Linked DNA regions of Leisingera sp. NJS204. The protein of the gene in region 2 binds, or shares a complex with, the protein of the main gene of each other region. Links are inferred from orthologs where the notes say so. Each region holds a gene or a part of one and is shown on either strand. Other genes may lie near its edges.

The links.
Region 1: the proteins of scpA (region 2) and meaB are in contact, whole or in part, in a crystal structure (PDB 8DPB), measured with the Methylorubrum extorquens proteins. The link is inferred for Leisingera sp. NJS204 from one-to-one orthologs. Residues at the interface, in SOR27001.1 of Methylorubrum extorquens: Glu577, Glu578, Asn579, Asp580, Gly581, Arg582, Arg583, Arg585, His596, Ala604, Ser605, Ala608, Asp609, Gly611, Phe612, Asp613, Val614, Asp615, Ile616, Gly617, Pro618, Leu619, Glu625, Arg628, Gln629, Val631, Glu632, Asn633, Asp634, Glu661; in SOR26638.1 of Methylorubrum extorquens: Arg20, Ala21, Ala24, Arg25, Thr28, Ser32, Arg33, Arg34, His37, Thr98, Gly99, Gly100, Ser101, Ile102, Leu103, Lys106, Thr107, Ala110, Ala113, Ile114, Asp115, Arg116, Ala118, Phe119, Ile120, Arg121, Pro122, Pro124.

Annotation. Positions count from the first base shown.
Region 1 is NZ_CP035417.1:1,316,043-1,327,400, reverse strand. What follows is about bases 5,154-8,001. They hold meaB (methylmalonyl Co-A mutase-associated GTPase MeaB), read right to left. Parts: upstream 7,143-8,001; coding sequence 6,165-7,142; downstream 5,154-6,164. Other genes in these bases: hrpB (ATP-dependent helicase HrpB), read left to right, coding at 7,342-8,001; ETW24_RS06450 (alpha/beta hydrolase), read right to left, coding at 5,356-6,159; rpmB (50S ribosomal protein L28), read right to left, coding at 5,154-5,205. Also shown: ETW24_RS06495 (hypothetical protein), read left to right, coding at 1-512; ETW24_RS06490 (hypothetical protein), read left to right, coding at 782-964; ETW24_RS06485 (hypothetical protein), read left to right, coding at 1,130-1,441; ETW24_RS06480 (LysR family transcriptional regulator), read left to right, coding at 1,622-2,587; ETW24_RS06475 (low molecular weight protein-tyrosine-phosphatase), read right to left, coding at 2,589-3,026; ETW24_RS06470 (NAD-dependent deacylase), read left to right, coding at 3,076-3,774; ETW24_RS06465 (copper chaperone PCu(A)C), read right to left, coding at 3,876-4,352; ETW24_RS24460 (hypothetical protein), read right to left, coding at 4,408-4,755; more of rpmB, read right to left, coding at 4,915-5,153; more of hrpB, read left to right, coding at 8,002-9,819; ETW24_RS06435 (NUDIX hydrolase), read left to right, coding at 10,111-10,569; ETW24_RS06430 (inorganic phosphate transporter), read left to right, coding at 10,660-11,358. UniProt on the Escherichia coli protein: Binds and hydrolyzes GTP. Likely functions as a G-protein chaperone that assists AdoCbl cofactor delivery to the methylmalonyl-CoA mutase (MCM) ScpA and reactivation of the enzyme during catalysis.
Region 2 is NZ_CP035417.1:1,494,539-1,506,048, reverse strand. Bases 3,587-6,586 are described here. They hold scpA (methylmalonyl-CoA mutase), read right to left. Parts: upstream 6,152-6,586; coding sequence 4,022-6,151; downstream 3,587-4,021. Other genes in these bases: ETW24_RS07360 (hypothetical protein), read right to left, coding at 6,117-6,586; ETW24_RS07370 (VOC family protein), read right to left, coding at 3,587-3,713. Also shown: ETW24_RS07390 (LysE family translocator), read right to left, coding at 102-731; ETW24_RS07385 (endonuclease/exonuclease/phosphatase family protein), read right to left, coding at 903-1,898; ETW24_RS07380 (molecular chaperone DjiA), read right to left, coding at 1,879-2,577; ETW24_RS07375 (GNAT family N-acetyltransferase), read right to left, coding at 2,587-3,108; more of ETW24_RS07370, read right to left, coding at 3,105-3,586; more of ETW24_RS07360, read right to left, coding at 6,587-7,052; ETW24_RS07355 (DUF4174 domain-containing protein), read left to right, coding at 7,227-7,661; ETW24_RS07350 (hypothetical protein), read right to left, coding at 7,684-8,175; ETW24_RS07345 (acetyl-CoA carboxylase biotin carboxylase subunit), read right to left, coding at 8,335-10,380; ETW24_RS07340 (hypothetical protein), read right to left, coding at 10,533-10,736; ETW24_RS07335 (DcaP family trimeric outer membrane transporter), read left to right, coding at 11,414-11,510. UniProt on the Escherichia coli protein: Catalyzes the interconversion of succinyl-CoA and methylmalonyl-CoA. Could be part of a pathway that converts succinate to propionate.

The DNA.
Region 1 (11,358 bases), 180 kb from region 2 along the record:
GCGTTGCCCTGATCGACGACGCAATATGGAACGCTGGCCCCGAAGCCGTCGCCGCGGAAATCGAGCGCATCCGCCGCCTGTTCGAGCTGGAACAAGAGGTCGCCCGCCTCAAGGAACACCTTGCAGCAGTTGAACACATTCCCGTTGCGGCGCTGATCGGTGACAATGGCGGGCCGCCGCTGGAGGATGCTCCGGCACGTGCCTTCCAAACGGACCTCATGCTGATTTGGACGGAAGCAGAGAAGCTGGAAGAGGAAATTGCAAAACCGTCCCCCTCCCCTTCGCAGCTGGAAAAAATCGCCAAGGCTCTCTGGGACATTTCACGGCGCATGGCAGCATACTGCGGGTCGATTGCCGACGGCATGATCCGCGAAGGCTCCAAGGAACTGGCAAAGGCCGGGGCCAAATGGACCGCTGGAGCAACAGCAGTGACTGTCACTGCTCAAACTGAAAGCGTGCAATCAGTTGCCAAGGCCATTTGGGCCTTTGTCAAAACGCTGCCACCCGGCTGAATTACCCCTCCCGCCCAGCCGCAAGGCCGGGCCGTGTCTGACCTTCGCTGTCAAACCGCCGGTTTGCCTTCGGCAAAACGGCGGGCGCTTCGCTTCCGCCTGCGGACCGGCACTGTCCTCACCATGATCTGCAAACACCTCCCCTCCCCGCCCAAACGCCTCAATTTCTCCGCCCTCCCTGCGCGCGGCGGCGAAATGCGCTATACTCGCCTCATTCCGCGAAACGCGCGCCCCTCTGGCGGGAAACACAGCAAAGGAGGACGACCCGCATGGATGCAATCAAAGCGACCGAATATGCCCGCGCGCTGTATAGTGCGCATGGCGACAAGGCCGAGCTGGAGGCCGCGCAGAAGATGCGCAGCTGCGAAGCAGCCGGCAAAGACGATGAGGCGGCGGACTGGAAAGCCGTGCGCCAGGCGATCCGCGCAATGCGCGGGCCAAACCAAACCTGAGACCGGCAGCCGCTGGAGTGCCGGCAACCGGCGCTCCAGCCCTGCTGAACACTGGCCTTCTCAACACCCCGTTCACCATGATTGAAACGCACCTTGGCTTTTGGCATACTGCGGGCAATTCCGCGGGCATCAGATCCGCTTGCCAAAAAACGGGGCACGAGCCAGATGAGATTTTTCTTGACCGCCGCGCTTTGCGCCGGATCTCTTGCAGCATTGGCACCTTCGGGGGCCGAGGCCGGCGCGATTGAACGCGCCTGCCGCCAGTCGGACCGCACCGCGGCCTCGCCCGGGTTGTGCAGCTGCATCCAGAAGGTGGCCAACCGCAGCCTGACACGGGCCGAGCGCAAGACCGTGTCGAAATGGTTTTCCGATCCGCACCAGGCCCAAGTGGTGCGCCAGTCCTCCAGCCGCACGGACGAGCGGCTGTGGCTGCGCTACAAGGCCTTTGGAGATCATGCAGCGCGCAACTGCGGCTGAGCCTGCCTTCGTCATTTCCCCAAGCTGCACGGTAAAGCAAAGGCACCCCACGGGTGCCTTTGACCGTTTTGATACATCTGCGCTGCGGCATTTTCGCAAGGGGGAAAGGCTGTGCCTTTGCCCCCCTTGACCGGGCTGCAGCAAAGCGGAACAAACGGCGTAAGGTATTGGAGCGATTGCATGTTGATCAAAGGTGTTACCCTGCGCGGGCTGGAAGTGTTCGAGGCTTTGGCCAAGACCGGATCAGTGGCGCAAGCGGCAGAGATGACCGGCCTCAGCCAGCCCGCCGTCAGCCAGCAGATGCGCAACCTGGAAAAGGCACTGGACAGCGAGTTGATCGACCATGGCCGCCGCCCGATGGTGCTGACCGCCGCCGGGCGCAGTTTCCTGGCCCGGACCGAGGCGGTCCTGTCGGAGCTGCGGCTGGCCCAAAGCGAGCTGACGGTGATGGATCTCAGCCACTTGCAGGCGCTGTCGATCGGTCTGATTGATGATTTCGACAACGACCTGACCCCGCGGCTGGCCACTATTCTAGCGGACAGCCTGACACAGTGCCGCTTCAAGATGATCACCGCCTCCAGCCATGACATCGTGCAGGCAATGGAGGCCCGCGAGCTGCATATTGCCGTTGCCGCCACCGCCGGCGGGCTGCATGAGGGGCTGGTGGAATACCCGCTGGTGCGCGATCCCTTCATTCTGGTGGCGCCGCGCGGCGCCTTGTCCGATGCGGCACAGGCGGCGGAGCAGCTGCAGGATTTGCCGTTTCTGCGCTACGCGCGCGAGCAGCTGATCTCGCAGCAGATCGAGGGGCTGCTGGTGCGCCAGAAGCTGGAGTTCGAGGACCGGTTCGAGGTCGGCTCGCATCTGGCGCTGATGGCGATGGTGGCACGGCGGATCGGCTGGGCGGTGACAACGCCGCTGGGATATATGCGGGCAGCACGGTTCCACGACCAGATCGATGCTTTTCCGCTGCCCTTTGGCGAGATGTCGCGGACAATTTCACTGTTTACAGCGGCTGATTGGGCCGACCGGGTGCCGCGCGACGTTGCGGAAACCCTGCGCCGGCTGGTGCAGACCCAGATGATTGATCCGGCGGTGCAACAGCTGCCTTTCCTGGCAGGCGGTTTCCGGGTGATCGCCGAATAAGTCAGAGGACCGCTTTGAGGCCCTTGGCAGCAGCCTCGATCAGATCCAGGCAGCCGTCGAAATCGCGGGTATAGTAAGGGTCGGGCACATGACCGGCGCCGGTTTCCGGCGCGTAGTCCGTGAACAGGCGCACCGGGGTTTCATTGCCTACCGGACGCAGGGCCTCGATATTCTCCAGATTGCTGGCGTCCATTGCAATGATCAGATCGAAATCTTCGAAATCACCGCGCCGGAACTGCCGCGCCCGCAGGTCCGAGATATCCAGCCCCCGCGCCTGCGCTGCTACCTGCATCGGGCCGTATGGCGGCTCGCCTGCGTGATAGGAGGCCGTGCCGGCACTGTCGGTTTCTACATCCGGGCACAACGCGCGGAACACGCCTTCGGCCGCCGGGGAGCGGCAGATGTTTCCTAGGCAGACAAACAGAATACAGGTAGGCATGCGTCTATGGCTCCTGTGAATAGGGTCAGTGATAGGAGGTTCCGCGGCGATGGGAAAGAGTGTGAAGATTGTCATCCTGACCGGCGCCGGGATTTCCGCCGAAAGCGGGCTGGGCACCTTCCGCGACGAGGGCGGCCTCTGGGCGCAGCACCGGATCGAGGATGTGGCAACACCCGAAGGGTTTGCCCGCAACCCGGATCTGGTGCATCGCTTTTACAATGCCCGCCGCGCCCAGGCGGCTGAGGCCAGGCCTAATGCGGCGCATCAGGCGCTGGCGCGGCTGCAAAGGGAACATCCGGGCGAGGTGGTGATCGTTACCCAGAATGTGGACACCCTGCACGAGGCCGGCGGCGCGGCGGATGTGCTGCATATGCACGGCAGGCTGGAAGGCGCTGTTTGCGCCACCTGCGGCCATAGCTGGACTGCACCGATGGAAATGCAGACCGGACACCCCTGCCCCGCCTGTGCGGCGCCCGCGGGCCGTCCCGGCGTGGTCTGGTTCGGCGAGATGCCGTATTTCATGGAAGAGATCTACACCCATCTCGCAGATGCGGATCTGTATGCCGCCATCGGCACCTCGGGCGAGGTCTACCCGGCTGCCGCCTTTGTCGATGAGGCGCATCTGGCGGGCGCCCATACGGTGGAGCTGAACCTGGAACCCTCTGCCACCGCCTCCCGCTTTGCCGAGCGCCGCTTTGGTCCCGCCACCGAAACCGTCCCGGCCTGGGTGGCAGGACTGCTGGGCTGATCCTGGACACCAAAAAGCCCGCCATCCGGCGGGCTTTGGGCGCGAAGGAGGGCTGCGGCGCAGCCTGACGCCGCGCCCGCCCTACTCTATCGTGCCCGGGTTCAGTTTGAGTGGCTGCCGTGACCTTCGGCTTTGCGTTCCAAATCGACCGGCACTTCGATTTCGACTTCGCCGGCGTTTTCGAACACCAACGTGACTTTGACCACATCGCCATGGTTCAGCGCCTGGTTCAACCCCATGAACATGATGTGGTCGCCGCCGCGCTTCAGCATATGGGTGTCGCCCTCGGCAATGGCAAAGCCTTCTTCGACATGCATCATCTTCATGACACCGTCATCACCTTCCTTGTGGGTGTGCAGCTGCACCCTGGCGGCCACATCCGAGCGGACATCGATCAGCCGGTCATCCGCATGGGTCTGGTTCATGATCGCCATGAAAGCAGCACCGGCCTTGGCGGTGGGCGAGGACACCCGTGCGTATTGGTCATGGACCATGATTTTGTGGGCACCGTCTGCAAAAGCGGACCCGGCCAATGCGGCTGCCGCAGCGGCGGCAAGGAATACAGATTTCAGGGACATTTTGTGCCTCCTCATAAGAAACGATTGAATTTTGGGGAAATGGGCTTGTCTGCAATCAGGCCGCAGGCGGCGAACGTGCGCTGGCCCTTGGTTTGAAATAGCTGCCAATGGCGGCCTTATGCGAAACCGCGTGCACACGGCCCGCCGACTGCCCGGAAACCGGCAGCGTGGCAGGCGGCGCCACGGCATCCAGCAAATGCATCACGCAATCAGGGCAGCTGTGCGGCGGCTGGACCGGCTGGCCTTCGCTGTCCACATAGATAACTTCCGGCCCCAAACCTGTGCAGATCACCATCTGCCCGGCCGCATCGCGCATACCCTGCCGTGCAGCAGCGCTATGGCCTGTCAGGGCAACCGCAAGGGCCAGGAACAGGCCAAGGTAAAGGCGCAGAATGTGTTTCATCACAGGCAGATATGCCCGCCCTGTACCGCCGCCGCAAGAGCCATCACCGCGGCAGATTGCGCAAACGCAAACACCGCGCTTGATTGCTCATGCGCGGTGTCTGTAAGTGTAACTGAAATCCAGTGAAAGGATCAGGCCAGTTCGGCCAATCAAGGCCTATCAGGCCTCGGCGGCTTGTGCCTTGGCGATCTCTTTTTTCACTTTCAGGGCGGTGTCGGACAGCTCTTCGTTCTTGGCTTTTGCCAGGAAGGCGTCCAGACCGCCACGGTGATCAACCGAGCGCAGGGCTGCTGCGGAGATCTTCAGCTTGACGCCGCGGCCCAGGGTCTCGGACTGCAGGGTCACATCATTCAGGTTCGGCAGAAACCGGCGGCGGGTTCTGTTTTTCGCGTGGCTGACATTGTTGCCAGTCATCGGGCCTTTTCCGGTCAGTTCGCAACGGCGCGACATATCATCATCCTTCGTTTTTCGGAGGTCCGGAGCAGATCCGGACCAAATCACAAGGGGCGCTGCCATTGGCTGCGCCCGAAAACTGGTCCGCTGCTCATACGATCAACCAGCAACAGCGTCAAGTGATTCAACTCAGCTTTCTTGAGGCGTTTACTGCCCGTTTTCCTGTTCGGCTGCAAGCCTTTCAAGCCGGGCGTCCGCCGCGGCGCCAAGCTGCGGCCTGCCGCAGTGGCGCGCAACCCGCGCCAAGCGCCGCCAATAGGTCTGCGAGCGCCTGCGCCGCTCTCTGTGCAGGCCCAGAACCCGCGCCGCAGTCAGCGGGCCTGTGTGCAGCATCGACTGCAGATCCCAGAAACTGCCGCCCTCGCGGATCACCTGGCTGGCGGGATGGCCGCCGCAGGACACCCGGCACAGTTGCAAGTCCGGAAACACCGCCTGTATGTACAGCGCATGGTTCAGATCCATCTTGCGGAACGGATCGAACAGCACCACCCCTTTCACACCGTGGCGGCCATAACGGATCAGGTCGCCCAGCGCTTCATCGAAAGCGGCCGCTTCCTTGCGGCGGCGGTCATGCGGCACCGCACCTTGCGCAATGGTGTATTGCGGCGAGACAGCGATCAGCCGCTTCAGGTTCAGCGCCGAAGAAAACCGCAGCGCCCCGTAGCCGCCCATGGAAAACCCCATGGCCGCCGCGTCCCTATAGCCCTTGGTCAGGTCTTTCAGGCTGCGCGACAGCGCCTGGGTTTCGCTGTTTACATACCAGTCGTTGTCGCGGCACTGGATATGCAGATGCGCATAGCCGTGCCGGGTCATGTTTTTCACCGGGCCGCGGTCTTCGAATTCGCCCGCCACGGCAACCCGCTGGCGGAAGGTCGCAAACAGGCGCTTTGCCCCCGCGTTGAACAGCGAGGCGCGCAATTTTTCGCCGTCAAAGACCCGGATCTCCTGCATGGCGGTCAGCCCTTCAGATGGTCCTGCAGCATCTGCTGCGCCGCCGCCGCCGGGGTCAGCGCACCCTTGGCCACCTGGCCGGACAGCTCTGCCATGGCGGATTGGGCACTGGCGGTATGCAGCCGCGCCAGCAATGCCTGGCGCACTTCCTGATCGAACCAGTAGCAGGATTGATCCGCGCGCCGCCGCTCCCAATGACCGTTGTCGCGGCGCCAGGCGGTCAGCGCCTGCATCTCCTCCCAGGCTTGCTCCAGCCCGTGTTCCTCGACTGCCGAGACCATCAGCGCCTTGGGGAAGCCCTCGGGGTCCTGCGGGCGCTTGCGCAACAGGCGCAGGGCACCGGCGTAGTCAGCGCAGGTGCGGGTCGCGACCGGTTTCAATGGACCGTCGGCCTTGTTGACCAGGATGAGGTCGGCCATTTCCATGATACCGCGCTTCACGCCCTGCAGCTCATCGCCGCCAGCAGGTGCCAGCAGAAGCAGGAACAGGTCCGACATCTCGGCCACCACGGTTTCCGACTGGCCGACGCCGACGGTTTCAACCAGCACCACGTCAAACCCTGCCGCCTCGCACAGGGCCACCGCCTCGCGCGAGCGGCGGGCGACGCCGCCCAGGTGGGTCTGGCTGGGGGACGGGCGGATAAAGGCGTTCTTGTCGCGGCTGAGGCGCTCCATCCGGGTCTTGTCGCCCAGGATCGAACCGCCGGAGCGCGCCGAGCTGGGGTCCACCGCCAGCACCGCAACGCGCAGGCCCAGCGCTGTCAGCATCATGCCGAAGCTTTCGATGAAGGTGGACTTACCCACCCCCGGTGTGCCCGACAGGCCGATGCGCAGCGACTGGCGTTTGTGTTTTGCCAGCTCCGACAGCAGTTCCTGCGCCTTGGTACGGTGATCATCGCGGCCGCTTTCCACCAGGGTGATGGCGCGGGCCAGGGCCCGGCGGTCGCCGGCCAGGATCTTCTGCTTCAGCTGTTCGGTATCCATGCGTGTCTTCCTGTCGTGATGGGCGGACCTTGGCGCATGCGTGGCCGCAAAGTCCAGTCCCTGCCGTTTGCCGCACAACCTACATCAGCCGATGCCGCAGAAAAGGCGGCAAATCCGCCGCGCTTGATCCGGTTTGCGCAGGCTCTGCCCCGGCGGACTGGCCGCTGGACCTGACCGCCGGCTTTGGCGATAAGGCGGCATGACCAGATTGCCGATCGAAGACGCCCTCCCCGAACTGCTGGACGCCCTGCGCGGCCATCGCCGTGCCGTGCTGCAGGCGCCGCCGGGTGCAGGCAAGACCACGCGGGTGCCGCTGGCGATGCTGGAGGCGGCGTTGACCCAGGGCCGCATTGTGATGCTGGAACCCCGCCGCTTGGCCGCCCGCGCCGCCGCCGAACGGATGGCGGAAACGCTGGGCGAGAAACCCGGCCAGACCGTCGGCTATAGGGTGCGAGGCGATGCCAAGGTTTCCAGGTCCACCCGGATCGAGGTGGTGACCGAGGGCATCCTGACCCGGATGCTGCAGTCGGACCCGGACCTGCCCGGCATCGGCGCGGTGATCTTTGATGAATTCCACGAACGCTCGCTGAACGCCGATCTGGGGCTTGCCCTGTGTCTTGAGGTGGCGGGCGCCCTGCGCGATGACCTGATCCTGATGGCAATGTCGGCAACGCTGGACGCGGAACCGGTGGCGGCGCTGATGGACGCACCGATGGTCACCTCCGAGGGGCGCAGCTATCCGGTGGAGACGCGCTGGCTGGAACGCCCTCTGCCTGCCCAGGCCCGGCGCGGCGATGCACTGGCGGATCTGGTGGTGCAGGCGGAAAGGGACACCCGCAGCGCAGGCCGGGATCAGGGCGGCGGCATTCTGGTGTTTCTGCCCGGCGAGGGCGAAATCCGCCGCGCCGCCGGTGCCTTGGCCAAACGCCTGCCCGGCCATTGCCATATCCGCCCCTTGTTCGGCGCCCTGCCCTTTGCCGAGCAGCGCGCCGCCATTCAGCCCGAGAAGGAAGGGCGCAAGGTGGTGCTGGCAACCTCGATTGCCGAAACCTCGCTGACCATTCAGGATATCCGGGTGGTGGTGGATATGGGGCAGTCCAGGCGGGCGCGGTTTGACCCCGGCTCCGGCATGTCGCGGCTGGTGACCGAGAAAGTGACCCGCGCCGAGGCCACCCAGCGCCAGGGCCGAGCAGGCCGGGTGGCCAAGGGCGTCTGCTACCGGCTGTGGACCAAGGGCGAAGAAGGCGCGCTGATGGGTTTCGCCCCGGCCGAGATTGAAAGCGCCGACCTTACGGATCTGGCGCTGGAGCTGGCATTGTGGGGGGCAGCGCCGGAGGATCTGTCGTTCCTCAGCCCGCCGCCTGCCGGCGCGCTGAGCGAAGCGCAAGCGCTGCTGCAGATGCTGGGCGCGTTGACCGCGCAGGGGCGGATCACCGAACACGGCAAGGCGCTCTCATCCCTGCCGCTGCATCCCCGCCTTGGCCACATGCTGCTGACCGCCGGCCCGGCTGCGGCGCCGCTGGCAGCCCTCTTGAGCGAGCGCGACCCGCTGCGCGGGGCCCCTGCCGATCTGTTATTGCGGCTGAAGGCGCTAAAGGATCCCAAGGGGTTTGAACGCGCCCGCCCCTATCAGCTGAACCGCCCAGTGGTGGAACGGATCAAAAGCGAGGCCCGGCGGTTGGAACAGCAGGCCGGGCGCGGCACCGGTAATGTTACGGGTACTGGCATGCTGTCCCCGGCAGCGATGGCCGCGTTGGCCTATCCCGACCGCATCGGGCAGCGGCGCAAGGGCGACGCGCCGCGGTTTGTGCTGTCCGGCGGCAAGGGCGCGGTGCTGGAAAGCAGCGACACGCTGGCGGGCGCGCCTTTCATCGTGGCGCTGGACACCGACGGCAACCCGCGTGAAGCCAGGATCCGGATGGCGGCGCAGATCTCCCAAAGCGAAATCCGCGAACTGTTTGCGGATCAGATCGCTTGGGATGATATGTGCGAGTGGTCCAAGCGTGACCGCCGGGTGACGGCCCGCCAGCAGGAGCGGCTGGGTGCCGTCGTGCTGGATGACCGGATCTGGAATGACGTGCCGCCGGACGCGGTGGCGCGGGCGATGCTGGACGGCGTGCGCGACCTCGGCCTGCGGCTGACCGGCGCCGCGGCGCGGCTTGCCGCACGGGTGGAGCTGGTGCGCGGCGAAGGACATGATTTGCCGGATTTCTCCCTCCCCGGCCTGACGGATACGCTGGAAGACTGGCTGCTGCCGATGTTGGACGGGGTGAAATCTGCCGGGGACTGGAAACGTTTCGACCTGCTGCCCGCGCTGCGTGCCGCCCTCAACTGGGAGCAGACGCAGCTTCTGGACCGCGAGGCGCCGGGCAGTTTCATCACGCCGCTGGGGCGCAAGATCCCGATCAGCTATGACGGTGAAGTGCCGGAAATCTCCGTCCGCCTGCAGGAGCTGTTCGGCGTCAGCCGCCACCCATGCGTGGGCGGCGTTCCGCTGAAGATAGCCCTTTTGTCCCCGGCACAGCGCCCGATTCAAATCACCCGCGACCTGCCAGGTTTTTGGGCGGGGTCATACGCGGACGTCCGCAAGGACATGCGCGCGCAATACCCCAGGCACCCCTGGCCCGAGGACCCCACACAGGAAGATCCGACATTGCGGGCAAAACGGCGCAAATAGCCACCCGCAGCGCGCCGCAAGGCGCGCTGCCCGGCCCAACGGCCGGCGGCGCATCTGTGATGCGCTGTCCTGGCGGCGGGAGCCCTGCCCGTCCGGGGCTGCCCGGCACCCGAAGCGGCGGCACCGCGACGCTTCGCGGCGAACGCAAACGGTGCATAAATGCGGCGGCCTGCGCGCCGCCCCCGGCGGCATATCTCAGGCCGCGGCCTTGAATCTCCGGGCATTCAGGCTTACTTTCCCACAATTCCACACAAAACACGGGACCAACCCAACCACAAAGGCTGAGCATATATGACAAGCACTCTGATCCGCGCCTGGGAAGAAATTCTCAAGCCGATGCTGAAACGACCAAACCGCCTGCAAGTCGCCGCGCTGTGCTGCCGCACCGGCGAGGACGGCAAAGAAGTGCTGATGATCACCAGCCGTGGCACCGGCCGCTGGATCCTGCCCAAAGGCTGGCCGGTCGAGGGCAAGGACGGACCGGATTCCGCCCTGCAGGAAGCCTGGGAAGAAGCGGGCGTCCGCGAGGCCCGCATTTCGCAAAAGCCGATCGGTGAGTACAACTACACCAAATACCACGACAACGGCACCGAAGAACCGGTGACGACGCTGATTTTCTCCGCCGAGGTGGAGCAGCTGACCGACGACTACCCCGAATCCGCTGAACGCAACCGCCAATGGATGCGCCCGGAACAGGCCGCAACGCTGGTGCAGGAGCCGCAGCTGCAGGAGCTTTTGCGTCAATTGTAAAAGTTATGTGACATTTTCATGTCTAACGCTTGATCCGTGACCGGAGCAGCGTTAGGCGCGTGCGCAGACCTCGGAATCAGGAATGCGACGATGAGCGATCAAGATCAGCGCACGCAGTGGAACACGCTGGACAAGGATCTGAACAGGATCTCCCAGCTCGAACTGGCGACAGCCTATGCCTCCCGGCCTCTGGTGGGGCCCGGTATCGCACTGGCCTTTATCGTAGTGGCCGGCCTGGCGGCCGGCGTCTTCTTCGGCGGCTCGGCGATGAATATGGTGGTGATCGCCGCCGCCGCATTCGGCGCCTATATGGCGATCAACATCGGCGCCAATGACGTTGCCAACAACATGGGGCCGGCGGTGGGCGCCAATGCGCTGACCATGGGCGGCGCCATTGTGATTGCCGCCATTGCCGAAAGCGCCGGTGCGCTGCTGGCGGGCGGTGACGTGGTTTCAACCATCTCCAAGGGCATCATCGACCCCGCTGCGGTTTCCAGCAGCAGCGTGTTCATCTGGGCGATGATGGCAGCCCTCATTTCCTCGGCGCTGTGGGTGAACCTGGCCACCTGGGTCGGCGCGCCTGTGTCTACCACCCATTCGGTGGTTGGCGGCGTGCTGGGCGCCGGTGTGGCTGCCGCAGGCATTGCCGCGGTGAACTGGCCCACCATGGGCAAGATCGCCGCCAGCTGGGTGATTTCGCCCGTTTTGGGCGGGGTGGTTGCGGCACTGTTCCTGGCCTTCATCAAGGCCAAGATCATCTATCAGGACGACAAGATCGCCGCCGCCCGG
Region 2 (11,510 bases):
GCCAATATAGGGAGGTCTTGCCGGGGGTAACAGGGGCTGCATTCCAATGCCGCGCGGGAGCTGGTGGACCGGTCAGCGGACTTGGCTGCCGTTCCCGTTCGCTATTGCGCTCGCTTGAATGTCGCTGTTGCAACCCCCATCGCAACAAGTGCGCCACCGCCCAACCGAGAGAACCATGCCAATACCGATGGCCGTGCAATCTTCGCCCTGAGTTTGTCCGCCAGGATCGCATATGCGAGCGCGTTGATCGCCGCCAATCCTACGAATGTTGCCACCAATATCGCGAATTGCGGGAGAAGTGGGCTGTCCACGACAATGAACTGAGGCACGAAAGCGATGAAGAAGACGATGGACTTCGGATTGAGTGCGGTCACAGCTGCCGCGTGGCCGAAAACGCTGGAAGCTCGTGCTTCGGTCACTTTTTCAATGTCTCCGAGTGAAGCCATTGATGCACTGCGGAAAAGTTTTATCCCCAGATAGACGAGATAAACGGCACCCACCCACTTTAAAGCAGTGAAAAGGGTTGCGGACGCGAGGACTAAAGCACCCAAACCAGCGAGCGAAGCAGACATCGCGATCAAGTCACCTAACGCAACACCACCGACGGTTGCGAGAGCCACTCTCTTACTTTGGCTCATAGCGTAGCTGAGGACGAGCAGAACCGTTGGCCCAGGAATAAGAAGAAGCGCGGTTGAGGCGGCGACAAACGCCAACCAAATTTGAAAATCCATTGAAACACCTTCCTGATTTTACAATCAGCCAGCCACAGCCTTATCACACTGTAAAGAGATTTTTCGGATGAAGCACTGCGATGCAGCATTCGGTAAGAAGGGCTCTTCTCTGCACTTGGCGTCTTCGGCAGATATCGTTTCATTATCTTTAAGCTGCAAGTCTCCGCCACCTCACGCCAGCGCGATATCCAGCGTCACCGGGAAATGATCCGAGGCATTCAGCAGCGCCTGGCGCAACTCCGCATCACCGTAGCATTCCGCGTCCTCGAACGGGTGCCAGATGCGCCACTTGGGCTGCTGCCCCATCAGGCTGTGCGAGATCATCACATAGTCCAAAAGCGCGCAGAAATAGCGTTTGGTTTCAGGATTGTAGAACCGCGAGGTGCTGGGCAGAACGGTGGCGCGCGGACGCAAGAGGCTTTGCGCGTTGGGGTCGTTCAGCAGGCTGCCCATCACGATCTCAACCGAGGACTGGCCGAACAGTTTCTCAAATTCATCCAGGCCTGGGCCGTCGTTCAGATCCCCCAGAACCACCAAATGCTCCCCCGCTGCGGCATGTTCCGCCACCCGCCGGTGCAGCCAGATCGCCTGTGCCAGCTGCTTCCGCCGGTTGGCGATGGAGACAGTGGCGACCTCGTTCCTGGTCCGGGCACCATGCGGCGCCTTGGATTTCAGATGCGCGCCGATCATCCGCAGCGGCGTGCCGCCTTTGGTGGTCACCGCCAGTTCCAGCGGCGGCTTGGAAAACCGCACTTGATCGGCCTGGGCGTCGATGTCGAGGTCAATGCCGAACACCCCGTCAAACCGCGGCGCATCCGCCGTGGCGCGGGGATCATGGCGGGCGTCCAGAACATCCGGATCAAACAGCAGTGCAATTTCCTGCTGGGTGTCGTTGGCAAAGCCGCTGACGGCCTCGCGCGCTCTGAGCCCGGCTTCAGCCGCAAAGCGCTCCAACGCGCGGGTGGTGCGCTGGCTGCGGCCGGTATTGGGCGCCTCCACCACCATCACCGCATCGGCATCAATGCGGCGCAGCACATGGGCGATGGCGTGGCCCTGGGTGTATCGGTCGACCCCGTGGCGGGAGGAACGTTCGCCGTCAAGCAGCAGATTATCCTCTGCATCAAACAAGTTGGCGAACCATTCGATATTATAGGTTGCCAGCCGCATTGCCGCAGCATCCATTGATTTCATCCCAAGCGCGGTTGATGTCGATCATCCGCTTCTCCGCCAGCCGCACGGCCTCTTCGGGCACCCCGCGGGCGATCATCGCATCCGGGTGGGTGTCGCGCACCAGCTTGCGCCAATGCTTGCGGATCTCGTCCATGGCCATATCCGGGCTGACACCCAGCACAGTATAGGGATCCTTGGGCGCATCCGGCACAAACCGCGCCCTAAGCGCCAGGAACTGCTGCGGAGTCTGGCCGAAGATGCGGCTTACTTCCTCCAGGAATTCATTCTCGCCGGGGTGATAGAAGCCATCGGCCATGGCGATATGAAACAGCCCCTCCATCAGGTCGCACAGCGTGGTGGGGTCATCGGCAAACATGCTGTGGATGCGGCGGGCGTATTCCTGATAGCCGGCCACATCGGTGCGCGCCATGTCAAAGACGCGGGCAGCACCTGTTTCATCATCGCGGGCGATCTGGAACACCTCGCGGAAGGCGGCGACCTCGTCGCGGGTGACCTGCCCGTCGGCCTTGGCCATCTTGGCGCCAAGGGCGATGACGGCAATGGCAAAGGCCACGGTGCGTTCGGGTGGTGCGCGCAAGCGGTCAAAGACTTCCGACAGGCTTTCGCCTGCGGCAAGGGCTGCCAGCGCGTCGGATATGCGGGTCCAAAGTGACATGTTGCCAGCCTATGCGTCTTTGCCGGGGTTGTCAGGGGCGGGAATACCGGGCGTCAGGATTTTCTGCATGAAAACAGTGTCGAGCCAGCGCCCCTGCTTGCAACCCAGTTCCGGCATCCTTGCGGTTTCCACATAGCCCATAGCTGCATGGAAAGCGATTGCTGCGGGATTGGCACTGCTGACACTGGCGATCAGCACGTGAATGCCCGCCTGTTCCGCCTTGGCCTCAAGCGCCTGCATCAGCTTGCGGCCCGCGCCCTGCCCCTGTGCTTCGGGCAGCAGATGAATGGTGTGCTCAGCCGTGAAACGGTAGCCGGGACCGGGGCGGAACAGGAAATAATGCGCGTGGCCGAGGATCCTGCCGCCCTGTTCCGCCACCAGATAGGCGCCGTTGCCGGCCGCGATCTGTTCCCGGACGTCTTCAGGCGACTTTTCAATGGTGTTGAAGGTGGCCAGCGTGTCGCGGATCACCCAGTTGGCAATGGTGCAGACGGCTTTGGCATCATCAGGGCGGGCAGAGCGGATTTTCATCGCAGCACCCTTGGCCCATGCGGGGTTTCGAATTCCGCCAGCATCGCAGGCTTACCCTGCTCCACAGCAACGCGCGGGTCGGCGAGGATCCGGTCCAATGCGGCTTGCAGGTCTTTGGCCTCCGGGTGGCTGAGGATCAGGCGGGTCAGGCGGCAGCGCGACCGCGGCAGCTTGCCGGCGGGCGGTTCGGCCTGCCACTGCAGCACCGCAGGAAAGATGTTGTCAAACGGCAAAAACCCGTCGCTTGGCACTGTCATCAGCCAGCTGAGACTGCCGCGCTGCATCGCCACATGCCGCTGCGCATGGGGCGGCAGCAACGGTTTCTCAGTCTCAAGGTTTTCGCTTCGAAGAATCCAGTTGTTCAGTCTTGCGGGGCCTTTGAAACGGTTGAGGTCAAACCAGCGCGGCTGCTCCTGCGGCTCGGCCTCAATGTCGATGGCGATGGCTTCGAGGTAAAGGCCGTCCTCCAGCCCGATGAGGCGGTTATGGGTGCCATACCGGGTGTGGGAGCCACCGGGGCCAAGCGCGGCGCCAAGGGCCTCTTCGGCATGGGCAACCGCCTCTTCCAGCGTTTCGCCGGCCACGGCCAGGTGATCAAGTATCATTTGCGCCTCCCCTTTTGCGGCCAAAGACTAGCCGGACAGCGGCGGGGTGCAAGGCGGGATTTGCCGTCAAGGACAGTGAAGCGGGCACCCGCCACCGGCGCTGAGAGGACACTCAAAACCGCCAGCGCTCCCGCCTGTCGCAGGCTGTGCCGAAGGCACATCCGCTCCCGTTGGGCGGGGCATCGCGCGCCTGACGGCGCGCGATGCCGACAGTTCACCTGGCAGGGTGAACTGCCAGGCCCTAAGCCGCCAAGGGGTTTGCCCGCAGGGCTGGCACCTGCGGGTGCGGGAGCCACCTGCTACTTACGTTACGCCCGCGCTTCGCGGATCAGGCGCAGGATGTCCTGGGCGGCCTCGGGGATGTTGGTGCCGGGGCCAAAGATTGCCTTGACGCCCTTGGAATACAGGAACTCGTAATCCTGCTGCGGGATCACGCCGCCGCAGATCACCAGGATGTCGCCTGCCCCTTCCGCCTTCAGCGCCTCGACCAGCTGCGGTGCCAATGTCTTGTGTCCTGCCGCCTGGCTGGAGATGCCGATCACATGGACGTCATTGTCGATGGCGTCCTGCGCGGCCTCGGCAGGGGTCTGGAACAGCGGGCCGACATCAACGTCGAAACCGATGTCAGCGAACGCCGTCGCAATCACCTTGGCGCCGCGGTCGTGGCCGTCCTGGCCCATCTTGACCACCAGAAGACGCGGGCGGCGGCCCTCTTCTTCGGCGAAATCCTCGATCGATTTCTGGATCGCGGCAAAGCCTTCATCGCCTTCGTATGCGGCACCATAGACCCCCGCCAAAGTCTTCACTTCCGCACGGTGGCGGCCGAATTCCTTTTCCATCGCCATGGAGATTTCTCCGACTGAGGCCCGCGCGCGGGCGGCTTCAACTGCGGCTTCCAGCAGATTGCCGCTACCCGCCTGGGCACGGCGGGTAAGTTCATCAAGCGCGGCCTGGCAAGCGGTTTCGTCGCGGCCGGCCCGCATTTTCTGCAAACGGGCGATCTGAGACTCGCGGACAGCCACATTGTCCACATCCAGGATGTCGATCAGGTCTTCTTTTTCCTTGCGGTACTTATTGACGCCGACAACCACCTCGTCGCCGCGGTCAATCATCGCCTGGCGGCGGGCGGCGCTTTCCTCAATGCGCAGCTTGGGCATGCCGCTCTCAACCGCCTTGGTCATGCCGCCCATTTCCTCCACCTCTTCGATCAAGGCCCAGGCCTGTTCGATCAGGTCGTTGGTGAGGCTTTCGACATAATAAGAGCCGGCCAGCGGATCGACGACATTGGTCACACCGGTTTCCTCCTGCAGCACCAGCTGGGTGTTGCGGGCGATGCGGGCGGAGAAATCGGTGGGCAGCGCGATGGCTTCATCCAGCGCGTTGGTGTGCAGGCTTTGCGTGCCGCCGAGGACTGCGCTCATCGCCTCATAGGCGGTGCGGATCACGTTGTTGTAGGGATCCTGCTCCTGCAGCGACACACCGGAGGTCTGGCAATGGGTGCGCAGCATCTTGGAGCGTTCGGACTTGGCGCCGAATTCGGTCATCACCCGGTGCCACAGGGTACGGGCGGCGCGCAGTTTGGCGATTTCCATGAAGAAGTTCATGCCGATCGCAAAGAAGAACGACAGCCGCCCTGCGAATTTATCCACGTCCATACCGGCATCCAGCGCCGCGCGCACATATTCGCGCCCGTCGGCGATGGTATAGGCCAGCTCCTGCACCAGGTTCGCGCCGGCCTCCTGCATGTGGTAGCCGGAGATCGAGATCGAGTTGAACTTGGGCATCTCGTTGGAGGTGTATTCGATAATGTCCGAGATGATCCGCATCGAGGGTTTCGGCGGATAGATATAGGTGTTGCGGACCATGAACTCCTTCAGAATGTCGTTCTGAATGGTGCCTGCGAGGACCGATTTATCGTGGCCCTGTTCTTCGCCTGCAACAATGAAGGATGCCAGAACCGGGACCACCGCGCCGTTCATGGTCATCGAGACCGAAACCTTGTCGAGCGGGATGCCGTCGAACAGGATTTTCATGTCCTCGACGCTGTCAATCGCCACGCCGGCCTTGCCGACGTCGCCGACCACACGGGGGTGATCGCTGTCATAACCGCGGTGGGTGGCGAGGTCGAAGGCGACCGAGACACCCTGCTGGCCGGCGGCCAGGTTGCGGCGGTAGAAGGCGTTGCTTTCCTCGGCGGTGGAAAAGCCCGCGTACTGGCGGATGGTCCAGGGGCGGCCGGCATACATGGTGGCCTTGACGCCGCGGGTAAACGGGCCGACGCCGGGCAGCGTGCCCATGTGGGGCAGGTCCTTGGTGTCGTCTTCGGTATAAAGCGGCTTGACCTCGATGCCTTCCAGCGTCTGCCAATTAAGGTCGTCAACCGCCCGTCCGCGCAGCTCTTTCTCAGCCAGAGCCTGCCATTCGTCTTTGTTTGTCATCAGGTCTTCCTCTTGTCAGTCCGGTGTGGGGCGGGTTCAAGCCCGCCGCCGGTTTATCGGGATCATGGGCCAGCGCGGCGATGCCATCGGCACCGCCTGCCAGCCACATCATGTCGTCGGCATACGCCTCGCGCAGGCGTGCGGTCTGCGCGTCGTCAAAGGGGCGCCAGCGGCCTGAGCCCTCTGGCAGTTTGGCCGCCGCAGAGGACGGCACGCTGGCGCGCAGGTCCTGCAGGCACAGCGAGGCGTTGAGCCGCACCCTTGCGTGGGTGCGCGGCGCCTCGGCCCCGGTGAGGGCGGCCAGCTGTGCCTCGGGCCGGGTGCCAAAGGTTTCAAACGGCAGCACATGCAGGCGCACATCAGGCACCGCGCAGGCAATATCGGTGATCACATCGCGCCAGCTGCGCGGCGCCTGCACCAGACGGTCAAGCTGCGCTGCAGATGGCACCCGGTGGCCGCGGGCCACCGCATAGGCCAGTGCCGAGGTCCAGTAGCCGTCCAGGCTGCGGATGCTGAGTGCCACGTCTGTCACAGCATTGCCGAAGGCCTGGGAGAACCGCGCCATCCGTTCCCCCACGCCGTTATAAAGATCGCCAAACCGCAGGTTGCCGCGGATGGAGCCGATCATGTTTTCTTCACTGATCAGCAGCTGATGGATGCCCTGCTGGCGGCAGCCGGAAATCTGGATCTGCAGCCGTCCGCGGGCGCGCTGGGCGAGGTCGCGGCCGGTCACCCGTGCAGGCCCGGGCTGGATGCCGTGGAACAGCCCGCCCCTGGTGCGGAACGGCCCCCAGAACCCAATGCGCTGTTTGGCAAGCCCATCGGCGTTCTGGCGCATGTATTCCTGAAACGACGTGGTTGCGCAGCGGTGCGCACCGGTATGAAGGATCACTTTCATCATGCTTCGGGACCTCTTCTGGAGGGCCGCAGGCCGCAGCCCGGTCAAGGGGAATGGCACAATCATGGCCGGCAACCCCTCAGTATCCCGTTAACGATGATGTTTTTTGGCCAAGTTGCGGATTTCCCGGTCGCATTTGCCGCCGCGGCGCATATATTCAACGGGACAGGAGAGATCATGAGAGCAATCCTAACCGTTGTTTTGGCAGGTTTTATTCCGCTTGCGGCCCTGGCTGCAGATGGCAGTGCGCCTGATTGGATACAGCCCGGGTATGATGTGGAACTGGAGGATTTCCAGTGGAAGCAGCGCCCTGTGGTGGTGTTTGCCGACAGCCCCGACGACCCGCGCTTCCACGAGCAGATGGAGCGGCTGATGCAGGGCGCCAAGGTTCTGAAAACCCGGGATGTGGTGGTGCTGGTTGACACCGATCCGGCCGCAAAATCGGCGCTGCGCAAAAAGCTGCGTCCGCGCGGGTTCATGCTGGTTCTGGTCGGCAAGGACGGCGGCGTGAAGCTGCGCAAACCGCACCCTTGGACGGCGCGCGAATTGTCCCGCACCATCGACAAATTCCCCGAGCGGCTGCGCGAAGTGGAAGAGCGGCGCGGCGGCTGAGCTGACCGGGCCGCGCCTGCTGTCAGCTGTTGCCGCGGACGTAAATCAGCGCCATCGCCTGTTTGTCGAGCACAACCATGGCATGGCTGTCCGGCACAAAGACAAGGTTGGATTGCGGGTTCAGGATGGCCCGGTAGTAGACGCCCTTGACGATCTCGCTCATGCAATTGACGCCGGCCAGGCCCGAATTCAGGATCCCGATACCCTGCGGCAGATCCCGCGACATGATCGCCTCGGTCACCGCATTGGGGGACTTTCCCGCCACGCGGAACACAACCGGCTTGCCGTCTGCCAGCATTTTCATGCCGGTGTTGACGGATCGCGCCCTGCCCAGCAGCGAGGTGATCCGCGGCTGTTCCGTTGTGTGGAAAACCGCAGCGGTGCAGGTGGACGAGGATTGGAAAAAGAAGGTTTCGCCCAGTTCCGTCCATTCGGACAGCAGCACGCGCACCTCCTCTTCCTTGTCGAGCGTGCAGCCCGTCAGCAGGAGAATGCCCGAAAGCAAACCGGTCATTAAGCGGAACATACGGCACCTTGAGGAAGTTCAACCCGGGCAGGATGGCAGAGATTCCTGAAGATTTCGTGCACGGGGGCGTGCTGTGCGGGGCAGGCACGCAGCCGCCGGCGGGAGACCCCGCCGCCGCGTCCGCATATATGCCTGCCCCGTGGTGCATTATTCGAATTCCATGATCACATCGTCGACCGCCAGGCTGTCGCCGGCGCCTGCGTTGATCTTGGCGACCACACCCTTTTTCTCGGCGCGCAGGATGTTTTCCATCTTCATCGCCTCGATGGTGCAAAGGGCCTGACCCTCCTGGACCTCCTGCCCCGCTTCGACGTCGACCTTCACAATCAGGCCGGGCATCGGGCACAGCAGCATCTTGGAGGTGTCGGGCGGCAGTTTTTCCGGCATCAGCTGCGCCAGTTCCGCTTGGCGCGGGGTGCGCACATGGACCTTGAGATCCGCCCCGCGGGAGCGGATGCGGAAACCCTGGGTGACCTTGCCGGTCTTCAGCACCAGGATCTCGCCGTCCACGTCCAGGGTGGCCAGCTGGTCGCCCGGCGTCCAGTCCGAGGACACGCGCAATGCGGCACCGTCGGCGAACTTGACAGTGGCGCCGTCGCGGTCGGCGTCAATCACCACGTCATAGGACTGGCCCTGCAGAGTGACGGTCCAATCGGTGCCGACCTTGCGTTCGTGGTTATCCATCCGGCCCGACACCCGGGTGCGGCGGATTTCGGCAACCCGGTGCATGGCCGCACAGGAAGCGGCGATCTTGCGCAGGTCGGCTTCGGGCAGCTCAACGCCCTCAAAACCTTCGGGATACTGTTCCTCGATAAAGGCGGTGGTCATGGTGCCGTCGATGAAGATCGGGTGATCCATGACAGCTGACAGGAACGGCAGGTTGTGGCCGATGCCTTCGACCTCGAAACTGTCGAGGGCAATGCGCATGGCGTCGATCGCCTCAGCCCGGGTCGGCGCCCAGGTGCAAAGCTTGGCGATCATCGGGTCATAATACATCGAGATCTCGCCGCCCTCATAGACGCCGGTGTCGTTGCGCACGGCGGTCTCGCCCGCGGGCGCATCCCCCTGCCACTTGCCATTGATCAGCATCGGGCCTGCGGCAGTCTCGGCCGGCGGGCGGTAGCGCGACAGGCGGCCGATGGAGGGCAGGAAGCCGCGGTAGGGATCTTCGGCATAAAGACGGTTTTCAATCGCCCAGCCGGTAAGTTTCACGTCTTCCTGGCGCAGCGGCAGCTCGCCGCCGCCGGCAACGCGGATCATCTGTTCGACCAGATCAACACCGGTGATCAGCTCGGTCACCGGATGCTCCACCTGCAGGCGGGTGTTCATTTCCAGGAAGTAGAAGTTCTTGTCGCCATCGACGATGAATTCCACAGTGCCGGCTGAGGCATAGCCCACCGCCTTGGCCAGGGCGACGGCCTGCTCGCCCATTGCCTTGCGGGTTTCCTCGTCAAGGAACGGCGACGGGGCTTCTTCGACAACTTTCTGGTTGCGGCGCTGGATCGAGCATTCACGCTCGCCCAGGTAGATACCGTTGCCGTGAGTGTCGCAGAGCACCTGGATTTCGATGTGGCGCGGCTGAGTGACGAACTTTTCGATGAAGATGCGGTCGTCGCCAAAGGAGTTCGCGGCCTCGTTCTTGGAAGACTGGAAGCCTTCGCGGGCCTCTTCGTCGTTCCAGGCGATGCGCATGCCCTTGCCGCCGCCGCCGGCGGAGGCCTTGATCATCACCGGGTAGCCGACCTCGTTCGAGATCTTCACCGCCTCATCCGCGTCGGCAATCAGCCCCATGTAGCCGGGCACGGTGGAAACACCGGCCTCCTGGGCGATTTTCTTAGAGGTGATCTTGTCGCCCATGCTTTCAATCGCACCCACCGGCGGGCCGACAAAGGCGACGCCTTCGGCGGCCAGGGCCTCGGCGAATTTGGAGTTCTCGGACAGGAAGCCGTAGCCCGGATGCACCGCCTGGGCGCCGGTTGCGCGGACCGCCTCCATCACCTTGTCGATGACGATATAGGACTGGTTGGCGGGCGGCGGGCCGATGTGGACAGCCTCGTCGGCCATTTGCACATGCAGGGCCTGCTTGTCGGCGTCAGAGTAGATGGCAACGGTTTTGATGCCCATTTTCCGCGCGGTTTTGATCACCCGGCAGGCGATTTCGCCCCGGTTGGCGATCAGGATCTTGTCAAACATAGGTGGTCCCTTTGTATTCTGGCCCTTGGTCCTTGGCATTCCGGAATGCAAAACGCCGCGCCCGGGGCAGACCCAGGCACGGCGTTTGCGCGATTTTTGCACCGGCCGCAGCGGGCCGGATGTTCAGCAGTGCAGCGGCAGCGGTGGCCGCCTTAGCACTTGCGGGGGTTCTGCTGGCAATAGACCAGGTTAGCGGCCACGCCGACGGCTGCGCCGGTGACCAGGCTGCCGTCCAGCAGTGCAGCACCTGCGGCGCCTGCGCCGGCACCATATACGATACGTTCGCCAGTGGTGTCGCCGCAGGCCGCCGCAAAGCCGCAGAGCGACAGGGCCGCGATGAAAGTTTTTGCCCGCATGTCCAGTTTCCTTCTTCCGGGGACGTCAGTGTCCCCTCGGAATTTGCAGGCTGGACAGCCGCGCGCAACGCTGTGCGGACCCCGCCCTTCAGTTGGGCGGAGGCTTGCCGCATGGGGGGGAGTATACGGCAAGCTTCCGCCGGTGCCTGAAGGGGAGAAAAGACGGGCAGGACGCGGATGGGGGCGCGCACCTGCCCGTTCAGGCGAAGGGGCCGGAACAGATGCTCGGCACAGCAGCGTGGCTGCGCTGCTTGACCCACGATGCACAGCCCCGGCGCTGCTGTAAGCCCCTGAAATGCAAGGGTGCGGATTTGGGCAGATTCCTGCTGACCGGCGCGGCGGCTGTGCGATTTCACGCCGAAATCACGCACCGCCCACCGGGCAGTGGCGCAGGGCCGCGTCAGCCCTGTCACATCGCCGTTACAACCCTGACGCTGTACTGGCCGGCCAAACAAGCGGCCGCCAAAGCGCTGTGAACGGCAGCGCCGGACCGGCGCCGGGATTTGCAGCCCCGCCAGCACCTTGGCCTGTGCAAACACTGCAGCGTGAACAGCCCGTGAAAATTCCGCACTTTTTCCGGCGCAAATCCTCACGGCGGCTCTCTTTGAAGTCATTTCCCCCCCGTTTGCGCACGTGGGAGTCTGGCTGCACGACACATAAGGAGGAGGGATAACCCCATGACCAAAGTGCATAGAGGGCGCTTCGCCCTGGCTGCTGCTGCACTTGCCGGCAGCGCTGGCCTGGCCCAGGCGGACACGCAATCCGAGCTGCAAG